3 regions of the Paenibacillus glucanolyticus genome follow, and region 2 is predicted to be linked to each of the others. Evidence: riboswitches for the same ligand, from Rfam matches in the RefSeq annotation. Region 2 holds a riboswitch; each other region holds the start of a gene.
What was found. A riboswitch is a leader RNA that binds a small molecule or an ion and turns the genes downstream of it on or off. The one in region 2 is predicted to bind ZMP and ZTP.
Positions count from the first base shown of each region.

Region 1: linked by a shared signal. The riboswitch ahead of WDY75_RS13335 (bifunctional 5,10-methylenetetrahydrofolate dehydrogenase/5,10-methenyltetrahydrofolate cyclohydrolase) and the one ahead of purT (phosphoribosylglycinamide formyltransferase 2) in region 2 are both predicted to bind ZMP and ZTP.
Region 3: linked by a shared signal. The riboswitch ahead of rpiB (ribose 5-phosphate isomerase B) and the one ahead of purT (phosphoribosylglycinamide formyltransferase 2) in region 2 are both predicted to bind ZMP and ZTP.

Region 1 covers NZ_CP147845.1:2,760,483-2,764,490, reverse strand. The annotation lists gene WDY75_RS13340 (LacI family DNA-binding transcriptional regulator) at 1-751, opposite strand, end outside; gene WDY75_RS13335 (bifunctional 5,10-methylenetetrahydrofolate dehydrogenase/5,10-methenyltetrahydrofolate cyclohydrolase) at 996-1,844, opposite strand; ZMP/ZTP riboswitch at 1,915-1,994, opposite strand; gene WDY75_RS13330 (permease) at 2,150-3,166, shown strand; gene WDY75_RS13325 (TIGR03943 family putative permease subunit) at 3,195-4,008, shown strand, end outside.
Region 2 covers NZ_CP147845.1:2,983,375-2,987,382, reverse strand. The annotation lists gene WDY75_RS14225 (MATE family efflux transporter) at 1-250, opposite strand, end outside; gene purT (phosphoribosylglycinamide formyltransferase 2) at 561-1,721, opposite strand; ZMP/ZTP riboswitch at 1,807-1,887, opposite strand; gene WDY75_RS14215 (LysR family transcriptional regulator) at 1,954-2,829, opposite strand; gene dapA (4-hydroxy-tetrahydrodipicolinate synthase) at 2,941-3,834, shown strand; gene WDY75_RS14205 (ATP-binding protein) at 4,002-4,008, shown strand, end outside.
Region 3 covers NZ_CP147845.1:462,718-466,725, forward strand. The annotation lists gene WDY75_RS02130 (L-threonylcarbamoyladenylate synthase) at 1-180, shown strand, start outside; gene WDY75_RS02135 (manganese efflux pump MntP family protein) at 350-913, shown strand; gene WDY75_RS02140 (low molecular weight protein arginine phosphatase) at 968-1,555, shown strand; ZMP/ZTP riboswitch at 1,652-1,733, shown strand; gene rpiB (ribose 5-phosphate isomerase B) at 1,848-2,312, shown strand; gene WDY75_RS02150 (TIGR01440 family protein) at 2,402-2,986, shown strand; gene glyA (serine hydroxymethyltransferase) at 3,078-4,008, shown strand, end outside.

The sequences.
Region 1 (4,008 bases), 220 kb from region 2:
CAAGCGCGATGTTGTCCGTGGCGCAGACCACCGCCGTTGGCAGCGTTCGATTAGATTGGAAAATCGTCAACGCGGTCTGAACGCCATCTGACATTTTAAATCCACTTTCATAGAGATCGAGATTCACTTCCACACCAACATGCTCGCTCACCGCTTTCAGAAACCCTTCCTTTCGTTTGACCCCAACCGCAACGTCTTTTTCCGTAACACCAATATAAGCTATGTTACGATGTCCCTTGGACAGTACATAACGCCCCATGTCATAGCCTGCGGCATAGTCGTTATAAATCATGCTGTGAACATCCTTGTGCTGTTGTCCGAGCAGAAGAACGGGAATGCCGATCTCTTTAATCGCGGCAAGATGCGTCTCCGTCACCTGTGTGGCGAATAGAATGATCCCTGATATTTTTTGTCTGGCGAGGTCATACAGCGCCTCAATCTCTCGGGATAAATCCTGGCTTGCATTAATGATGAGAAGCTGATATCCGTGTTCCCTTAGTTCTTCGTCCATTCCGGCCACGGTCTGCGATGCGGAAAATGAGTCCAGACGCGGCATAATGGTGCCGATCATACTGGTTTTTTTCGCTTTTAAGCTCTGTGCAAAAGAATTCGGAATATAGCCGGTTTCCTGAATGACCTGCTCAATCTTTCGGCGTGTCGCATGGCTTACGGATCCTCCGTTTAAGAAACGGGAGACCGTGCTTTTGGCAACTCCGGCTTTGTGAGCGATATCGGCGATCGTGTTCTTCATTCACTGATCACCGGAGCCGCACAACAGGCTTTGATTCGTGTATGCATGAAGCTCTCCCCTTCGATTTCGCATTTCTCTAACTATACCATGACCTCCGGGCGTCCGTGAAATTGCAGGCCTAGGGCCTATCATTTTATAGACCATACCTCTCTAAGATCCAAACTTTGGCGTGGATAAAGCGATTCGAAGGGGATTATTCTTGGTTCCCCTTTACTTAACATGCAGATGGTCTATGGCTTTCCCCTTAGACTTGCACGGTTCGCTCAGCCGATTCTACGGTATGCTTCAGCAGCGTAGCAATCGTAACAGGACCCACGCCGGCAGGTACCGGCGTAATCGCGGAAGCAGCCTCCGCGCAAGCTTCATAATCGCAGTCACCGATATTCCCTTTGTTATAGCCTGCATCCAATACAACGGCCCCCGGCTTGATCCAGTTCCCTTGAATAAAATTGGGTTTGCCTACGGCAGCAACAACAATATCCGCCTGCGAGACAATATTGGCGAGATCCTTCGTTCTCGAATGACAGATCGTAACCGTAGCATTGCGATTCAGCAGCATCATCGATACCGGCTTGCCGAGAATCGGACTGCGTCCAACAATGACGGCATGTTTCCCTTCAATCGGCAGGTTGTAATAATCCATAATCGCAAGTATCGCCGCAGGCGTACAGGAAGGATATTCGGCAAAACCAAACGCATTTTGCGAGAACCCAAGCGTGGTGACCCCGTCCACATCTTTTTCAATACGGATGGTATCAAAAGCCGCTCGTTCATCGATATGATGGGGTACCGGATGCTGCAGCAGAATGCCGTGAACATTGGGATCCTCATTCAGCTCTTGAATGGCAGCCATCAGTTCCTCCGTTGTTGTCGACTCGTCTAGCACCACTTTTTTGGATATAATTCCAAGCCGCTCACAGGCATTTCCCTTCATTCGCACATAGGTTGCCGAAGCCGGATCTTCTCCTACCAATATCGTTGCCAGACATGGGGTTACCCCTTTCTCCTTAAGCTCCTGCACCTTCACGGCCAGCTTGGCCTTGATATCGTCGGATACCAGCTTTCCATCCAAAATCAAAGGTTCCTTACTCATTGCACATCCGCTCCTTCGCCATTGTTATTGTAATAAACATAAAGAGGCAAGGCGACATCTCTGTCTCCTTACCTCTTGCCCAGGCGTACGGCATATGATCCTATGTGCTCCCTCTTGGTGACCCAAGTTACGCCAGTAACACATAGATAACTTTTTTTAATATACCATGACTTTGGACTTCACGCTACCAGGATGATGCGCCTGTTCCAAATCGTAATCTTTTTGATTAAATTATTAAAAACACGTATGTTGCCGATTGTCCAAGCATAGAATGTGCTAAGAACATTTCGCTTCAGGAGGACTTGATGAAACATCCCGTTGTATTCAAAATGCTGCCCTTCATCCTGCCGCTTGTCTTCGTGATTCCGGTCTTAACGATATGGCTGCAAAATGGTTCTGGTTCCAGGCTCGTCGAAATCCTTGACATGCAGCAGGTCAAAACCATTTTTACTGGCATCTTCCTTGAGGCGCTACCTTTTGTTTTGCTAGGCGTGCTGCTCTCGTCACTTCTGCAAATGTTTGTAAAAGAGCAATGGGTGCGCCGTCTTATACCCAAAAATCCGCTCATCGGCGTCTTGTTTGCTTCCATGCTGGGCATCGTGCTTCCCATATGTGAATGCGGGATGATACCGGTCGTCCGAAGGTTGATGTTAAAAGGGATGCCTGCCTACATCGCTGTCACCTTTATCCTCAGCGGCCCCATACTGAATCCGGTCGTGTTCGCCGCAACCATCATGGCCTTCCGCTCGCATCCCGAAGTGGTGATCGGCCGGATGGGACTAGCATTGGCCGTTGCCGTGACGATAGGTTTAATCGTATATGTATTCTCCAAACATAATCCGCTCAAGCGATCCTTTCAGGAGTTTACCGAACAGGGCTCCGTCAATGGGGGACGGAAAATGCATGAGCACCCTAAAACATGGAGGAGCATGTTTGTTCACGCCGGAGACGAATTAATTGAAATGACCAAGTATCTGGTTCTTGGCGCGTTCTTGACCGCCTGTATCCAATCCTTCATTCCAAGGGATGAATTGTTGGCATTAGGAAACGGTCCTGCCGCCTCATATCTGTTCATGATGGGGTTTGCGTTTATATTGTCGCTCTGCTCGACTTCGGATGCCTTTGTCGCGTCTGCGTTCACGCACAGCTTTTCGGTCGGTCCACTGGTTTCCTTTCTTGTTCTCGGCCCGATGCTGGATTTCAAAAGCTTGCTTATGCTGTCCGCTACGTTCAAGACCAAATTCGTAATCGGTCTAAGCCTGCTGGTTATCACGCTGGTCTTTATCGGCTCTATAGCCGTTGATGCTCTGTTTCGAGGTTAGCTAATTGGGGAGGAGGCTGATGTAAACGATGATTTCCAGCTTGGCTATACGGGGCCATTATGTGCTTCGGTCGCTGCTCATTGCAGCTCTTGCCTTCTATATCATGCATCTGAATGCTACAGAGTCTCTTCATTATTACCTGGCTCCACACATGCAGACCCTGCTGCTGCTCTGTCCGGTCCCGCTTCTATTCATTGCATTCGGTATGCTGTGGCACGCTCTTGGGGGTGATACCGGAGAGGTGTGTGATTGCGAGCATCCCCTGCCTAACGGCTTTGTCAAAAACATGACCGTCTACGGGTTGTTCGCAGTACCGCTGCTGTTCGGCCAGCTTCTGCCGAATCAAGCTCTTGGAAGCGACATGGCTTCCAAAAAAGGCATGATCTACACCTATCCGAACCCGGATGTCCGCCGTAAGGCCGAGGACCAGAACGCCTCTGCAGCCTCTGAGACAAATAACCACTCTCTATCTGCTGATCAATCGGCGACCCAAGACGCCTCACAGCAGGAGCTGTTTATTGCCAAGGACATCTACAGCGTGGAATTCGCAGAGCTCGCCAAGCGTTTATATACGCTTTCCGTCATTTCGGTTGAACCTGACATTTTCTCGGAGACCGTCGGTGCCATCGATATGTATAAACAGCAGTTTCAAGGAAAATCCATTACAGTCCAAGGATTCGTCCATCGGGATAAACATATGTTAATAGACACGTTTGCCGTCAGCCGATTCCTTGTCATGTGCTGCACCGCTGACGCCATCCCGTTTGGCATTATTGTCCGCGGCGCGAATGCTTCGTCTTTTGACAATGACACATGGGTCCAGATCGATGGCACGATCCAGG
Region 2 (4,008 bases):
TATCTTTTGCACCGAAGCGCTGAGCCGTTATGATGGACAATCCTGCGGTCAAGCCTTGAGCAAAACCGATGACAAAGAACAAAATGCTGCCTGTCGAACCTACGGCTGCAAGTGCGTCCACCCCAATCGTCCGTCCCACGATGAGTGTATCTGCCATATTGTAAAATTGCTGAAAAACATTACCGATTAAGAGCGGTATCGTAAACATCACGATCAGCTTGATCGGACTTCCCTGTGTCATATCTCTCATGTTATTTCTCCTATGCCTGTAGAGCGTTCTATTTATATGTTGAAATGAATCCCGTGATAAGGCCCCAAATGATGGGATTATCGGGATGTGGACCATCGTATTCCTGTGTATCTTATCATGAACGATCGTAAATTTCTGCATATTTATTATTAATTTTTAAATTACATATACTCGTCTCGGCACCACGGCACGGCAATAGCGAAACGGATGCTCGCGGCTGCTTCCTATAGAAATAGGCCAACCGGGAAGTGCCGGTTGACCTTAGAACATGATCAAGAGGGACAAGCAAGAAGGGTTACACTTTAAGCGATTAAACTTCTTCTACAGCAAGCATCTCCCATGCTTTTTTTGCACGTGAACGTGCTTCTTCTACATGGCTGGCCGTGGACAGCGCAACCGCGACGCGTCTTCCGACCTTGGTTACAGGCTTGCCAAAAATGCGCAGCTGAGTGTTCGGAACGGCAAGTGCCCGCTCAGCACCGGTAACCGTATAATGTTCCAGCTCTTTCGGTGCTTTCAACGGCCGGCTGGCTCCAGGCGTGATCCATTCGATCTCGGGTATCGGATACCCGAGAATGGCACGTACATGAAGCGCAAATTCGGACAGATTTTGTGTGACAAGCGTAACCAAGCCGGTATCATGCGGCCTTGGAGATACTTCACTGAAGTACACTTTGTTCTCGGTCAAGAACAGCTCTACCCCAAACAATCCGAACCCGCCAAGCTCGTCCGTAATCGCCTTTGCTATACCTTTGGCTTCCTCAATCTGCTCTTCCGACATGTTATGCGGCTGCCAGGATTCGATGTAGTCTCCACTCTCCTGGATATGCCCGATTGGCGCGCAGTAGTTTGTCCCACTCACAGAGCGAACCGTCAGAAGTGTAATCTCGGATTGAAACGTAATAAATTCCTCAATGATCACTCTCCCGTTCTGCACCCGGCCGCCTTCCATGGCAATATTCCAGCAGGACGCGATCTCATCTTCTGAGCGGCAGACACTCTGGCCTTTTCCGGAAGAGCTCATAAGCGGTTTAATGACACACGGAAATCCCATCTCCCGCACAGCCTGAACAAACTCCTCATACGTATCGGCAAACCGATAACCCGCAGTCGGCAGCCCCAGCTTCTCCGACGCCAGTCGGCGGATGCCTTCCCGATCCATCGTCAGTTTCGCGGCTCTCGCGGTAGGAATAACGCGGTATCCCTCTTCCTCCAGCTTCACAAGCTCCGACGTTGCCAGCGCTTCAATTTCGGGAACGATCAAATCCGGCTTCTCCTGCTCTATGATCTCGCGCAGCTTATCCCCATCCAGCATATCAATGACATAACTGCGATGGGCGACATGCATGGCGGGAGCATCGGCATAACGATCAACGGCGATGGTTTCAACGCCCAGTCTCTGTGCCTCGATGACAACCTCTTTTCCCAGTTCTCCTGATCCTAGCAGCAGTATTTTATTCGTTTTCAACATCGTTGTGATATCCCCTTTTTTCATAGTTTCAGAGATGATAGAAGTCATTAGAATAATAAAAGAGGTAAGGGAAATAAGCTTCCCTTACCTCTGCCCAGGCGTACGGCCGTTGTCATCCATGTGCTCCCTCATGGTCCCCCATGCTACGCCAGTCACACATAAACCTATACATTGTTAGCTAAATCATACTTAATCTTTCCCTTAAATGCAATATCATCGGACAGAGCTTTTTCTAGGGTTTGGATATCATCATATCGATGAAATCTCTCTGCGCATGCGAGATCCATTTCTTAGGATGTATCACCATCTGTATGTCCAGTCGGATATCCGGATGGATAAAGGGAAGAACAGCCAGCTCTCCCCGCTTGATTTCCGCTTCGGCTACCATGCGGGGCAACAGCGAAATCCCCGAACCGGACATGACATAGCGCTTAATCGCTTCGGGATTGCCTAATTCCAATCCTATACGTAAGGGAACGCCGCGGGCACGAAGGACCTTTTCCAGCATGATACGATAATTGCAGCTATCCTCGGTCATAATCCATTCTACATCAGCCAGATGTTCAAGCTTAATGACGGGATGAACATGCAGAGGATGATTCGGGTGAGCGACCAGTAATAGAGGTTCCTCCCTGATTCGAATCCATGTTAAGGATGAATCAGACGGGTTATGTTCCAGCATGAGACCCATATCGTACTCGCCTTCCCTCACTTTACTCACAATGCGGTCTTCACGATCTGGCTGCAAACGAATGGAAAGATCCTCATATTGATGTCTCAGCCGATGTACGACCGGCGGAAGAAAATAAGCGGCTAACGAATCGATGGTCCCTATCGATAAGGTGCCCCCGCCTTGTTTGGTCAACTTTTCCTTCGACTGCTGGAACAGGTCCAGCATATGAACTGCATACTTCAGAAGCTCCTCTCCGGACTTCGTCAACCGCAGACCTTTGCCGTATCGCTCAAACAGCTTGACGCCATATTCCTTCTCCAGCTTCTGAATCTGAGTGGTTACGCTGGATTGAGCATATCCTAACTCCTCCGCAGCTTTCGTGAAACTTTGACGATCCGCCACTTCCTTGAATGTTTGCAGGTAGATGAGTTCCATCTCGCTCTCCTTATCAATAATATTGATAATATTTATCTATTATTATAGATAACACTGATTCTGATTGCCATGATACAGTATAACCACAACCAATGAAATGGAGGAAGGGCCATGTTGAATGAGCAGCAGCTGCATGGAATTTATGTGCCTGTCATTACACCCTTTTCACAGGATTATGAGCTGGACCTTATTTCGTATCAACGTTATGTAGAGAACTTGTTAACCCATGACATTCAGGGTTTGGTCATCAACGGTACGACCGGCGAGGCGCCAACGGTTACGTGGGAGGAGGTTGTTCGGCTTACAGGGGAAACCCGGAGAATTCTGGGCAAGCGGCAATTGCCGCTGGTCATCGGTACAGGAACGAACGATACGGTCTCCAGCGTGAAACGGACGGAACAGGCAGCGCTTATCGGTGCCAATGCCGTATTGGTAGTCACACCTTACTACAGCCGTCCTTCAATAGAAGGGATCATGGAACACTTCCGTCAAGTGTCCGAGGTCGGTATACCGGTTATCTTATATGAAGTTCCTTCGCGTACAGGTATCCGGCTGCCGGTCGATGCCATAAGAAGAATCATGGATCTGCCTGGTGTGATTGGCATGAAGGATAGCACCTCAAGTACGGAGTTAATGAAGGAATTATCACAGAATCGTTCGAAGCCTGTTCTTTGCGGGGATGATATTCACTTCCAGGAAATGCTGTATCATGGCGCTTCCGGCGGGATTCTGGCGTCTGCCAACGTGAATACCGAGGCCTACATTCACATGTATCAATTAGCTGCCCAAGGGGACTATTTTAGGTCTGAACTGGAATTTGAAGTGCTGATTCCGTGTATTCAGAAGCTGTTCGCAGAATCTAATCCCGCTCCACTCAAATGGCTGCTCGCCAAGCAAGGGCTCATCTCTAATGACACTCTTCGTCTGCCGATGGCACCCATTTCGGAGGAGCTAAAGCTATCCTTTGAAAAGGTCCTGCGAAATCTGTTCTTTCACACGCGTTGAGCAGTAAGTTGCTCTAAGAAAAAGGCAAGGAGGATTTGTTGCCTTGCCTTTTCTGTATGGCGGGCAGCCAAAGCCAAAGATCAATAGAATAGGATTGATGAAAGATAGGGACCAACATATAATATGGGTAACTTCGATCCTTGCAGATATTTGAGAGGAGACTTGCAGTGCTGC
Region 3 (4,008 bases), 2.5 Mb from region 2:
CTCGGCAGCCTGGCCGCGCCGGAGGAAGCGGCCCGCCGGCTGTACGCCGGCCTTCGTCACTTCGATGACGAAGGCGCGACCTTCATCCTGGCCGAAGCGTGCCCGGATCGGGGCGTTGGCGCAGCCGTCATGAACCGGCTGCTGAAGGCCGCGGGACATCACATCATCAATGTGGATTGAACTCCAAGTCCTGGCACCAGTTTGTGAGTGATTCTCTCAATCCTTTCTCGTAATATGCAAGAGGAAGGGGAGGCTTTGCCGGGATTCCCCAGTCGAATAAACGGTTTTGGAATCATTTAACCCTTGTCCGCATATGGTGTACAAGACCATGGGACTTGGGGGAATGAGCATGTTGGAGGCGTCTGTCCAATCGGGACAGCTTGCGGCGATTCTGCTGATGGCGGTTGCACTCGGGCTAGACGCATTTTCGCTTGGAATCGGAGTCGGGATGAGAAGCGGCATGCGCCTTGGCTATATGCTGGGCATTAGTTTCATGATTGCGCTGTTTCATATGCTAATGCCCCTGCTGGGTTTATTTGCTGGCCATTATGTGGGAATATTATTGGGCCACGTTACAGGGCTTGCAGCCGGTGGGCTGCTGCTCCTGCTGGGTGGACATATGATTTATAATGCCTTGCGTGGCGGAGAAGGCCAGCGAATTCATCCAACCGCCTTTTTGGCCATGCTGCTGTTTTCCCTCAGCGTCAGCATCGATTCGTTCTCGGTGGGGGTTTCGCTTGGCATGTTCGTGGATGATGTTTGGTTGATTGTGGTCTCTTTCGGTATCGTGGGCGGCTTGATGTCGATTCTCGGCTTGCTGCTGGGTCGCCAGGTAAGCGATAAGCTGGGGGAGTATGGCGAGATGCTCGGAGGACTCATTTTGGTCATCTTCGGCATCATGTTTATCATTTAACGCAATATTTGATACAATATCCCCAAAGAACCTACTAACAGGAGGAACGGGACTGTGAAAAATATACTGTTTGTTTGCACGGGAAATACTTGCCGCAGTCCAATGGCTGAAGGGATGCTGCGGAAGCTGTCCAAGCAGCGGGGAACTCCGCTGGAGATTCGTTCGGCAGGTGTATCGGCCGTGGATGGAATGCCGGTGTCCCATCACGCGGAATCGATACTTCGGGATCAGGATATCCAGGACCGCTTGGTGTCCAAACCTCTGACGGCGCAACTGGTAGAGTGGGCAGATCTGATTCTTACGTTGACCCAGTCGCATAAGCAGTATGCCATTCGTCAGTTTCCGCATGCGGCAGACAAGATGCACACGCTGAAGGAATTCGTTGAGGATGACCGCAGGGTGCTCGAAGATCTGCAGGAGCAGGATAGCCTGTATGCAACGCTGGAACTGGCCCGATCTCTCGGAAGGGATGTAAGTGACAGCGATCGGGAACGCCTGATTGAGCTGCGTCAGCGCATTCCGAGCTTTGATATTTCCGATCCGTTCGGCGGTTCGCGGGAAGAATACGAAGCGACAGCGGCCGAGATTCGGACGGCGTTATTCCGATTGTTGGACAAGCTGGAGTCCGAGCGGCATAAATAGGGCGACCCCTTTTGTGTTTAGAAGCGAGCGTATAATTGGGCTAAAAAGCCGCTTGCCTTTCACCCCGTATTGATTTAAGATGAAGGTGAAAAACAAAGGATCCGGTGTAACTGGCGACGAAGTGGATGAAACCACGGTGGAGCATCGGAATATACGGCCGGTCGCCTGGGCAAAGAGCATTTGGAGCACAACACGTGCGCCGACTGCTCTTTTTTCGTCTTTTGCGCGGAATTTGAGTTATAATGGAACAAGCTAAAACGCAAAAGCGAACATACGAGGGGGTTTTTCATAGATGAAAATCGCATTGGGTACGGATCATGCCGGCATTCGTCTGAAAGAGGAGATCGTGGAGGTCATTCGGGGTCTGGGACATGAGGTGGAGGATCTTGGCTGCGGCTGCTCCGATTCTGTGGATTATCCCGATTATGCGCTTCCGGTGTGCGAGAAGGTGGTCTCGGGTGAAGCGGATCGCGGGATTCTGATCTGCGGTACAGGGATTGGCATGAGTATCGCGGCCAACAAGGTGCCCGGTATCCGCTGCGCGCTGACCCATGATGTGTTCTCGGCAAAAGCGACGCGCGAACATAATGACAGCAATGTGATTGCACTGGGTGAACGCGTAGTCGGTCCCGGACTTGCAGCAGAGATCGTAAGCGCATGGCTGACAACGGATTTCAGCCAAGGCGAACGCCATGTCGGCCGAGTGAACAAGATCAAAGCCATCGAGGAGCGTTACCTGAAGAACGGATTGCGATAGTTCGTGTCGATCAGTATGTTATTCATCGCGGCTTATCGTGATGAGGAAATGAAGTGCTTCTGTGAAAAAAACATCGGGAGGACTGTGACATGACGGACATCTCCAAGATTTCCTTGAATGAACAGACAGCGGGCGTTGTCCGCGAACTGGCCGAAGCGGCTGTTTTGGGCCCGGGTAAAGTTCTGGTCATCGGGGCCAGCACCAGCGAAGTGGTCGGCCGCCGGATCGGTACAGGCGGCGCACTTGAGACTGCGCAGCAGCTTCTCCAAGGCATCGCCGAAGTTCAAGCGGAGTTCGGTTTTGCTGTGGCCTATCAATGCTGTGAGCATTTGAACCGTGCACTTGTCATGGAGCGCGATCTGCTTGAGCGGCTGCGCTTGACGGAAGTGGCGGCTGTTCCCATACCGGGAGCAGGCGGATCTATGGCTTCGGCGGCCTACCGCAGCATGAAGGAGCCTTGCCTTGCGGAATCCATTGAAGCTCATGCAGGAGTCGATATTGGCGAGACGCTGATCGGCATGCATTTGCGGCGAGTGGCGGTACCTTTCCGGCCAAGCGTGCGTTATGTTGGTGAGGCTCGCGTTACGGCTGCCTATACCCGGCCGAAGCTGATTGGCGGGGAGCGTGCGGTGTACCGGTTCGTGCAGAAGGATGATGGGGCGCAGTGCGATTGATTCGAATGAAAGCTCGCTTTTTTGTTATTTGTTATATCTGTAGTTTTAATTTGGCAACCAAAATAACGATGGATTATGGGAGGATATGAACATGATGGAACATTTGCGGAAGAATGACCCGGCTGTACTGGAAGCAATGGATTTGGAACTGAAGCGTCAACGCAGCAATATTGAGCTGATCGCCTCGGAGAATATTGTCAGCGAAGCGGTTATGGAAGCAATGGGGACCGTGCTGACGAATAAATATGCGGAAGGCTACCCTGGCAAACGCTACTACGGTGGTTGTGAGCGTGTGGATATCGTGGAGGATATCGCCCGTGACCGTGCCAAGGAATTGTTCGGTGCCGAGCATGTGAACGTGCAGCCGCATTCCGGTGCACAAGCGAACATGGCGGTGTATTTGGCTGCGCTCAAGCCTGGAGATACCGTTCTTGGCATGAACCTCGCTCATGGCGGCCATTTGACTCACGGAAGTCCTGTTAACGCTTCGGGCCTTCTGTACAACTTCGTTGCTTACGGCGTGCAAGAAGATACGTTCCTGATCGATTACGATGAAGTTCGCAAAGCGGCCTTCAAGCATCGTCCTCGCATGATCGTGGCCGGAGCAAGTGCCTACCCACGTATCATTGATTTTGAAAAACTTGCGGCCATCGCGAACGACGTTGGTGCGTTATTCATGGTCGATATGGCTCATATTGCAGGTCTTGTTGCGGCGGGTCTTCATCCGAGTCCGGTTCCACATGCTCATTTTGTTACCACCACAACGCATAAGACGCTTCGCGGGCCTCGCGGCGGTATGATTCTGTGCAAAAAAGCTTGGGCACAAGCGATCGATAAAGCGGTATTCCCGGGTTCCCAGGGCGGACCGCTGATGCATGTCATTGCTTCCAAGGCTGTGGCCCTTGGTGAAGCATTGGATCCGTCCTTCAAGACCTATGCGGAGCATGTGGTGAAGAACGCAAAAGTTCTGGCCGATACCCTGATCGAGGAAGGGCTGAACATCGTTTCCGGCGGAACCGATA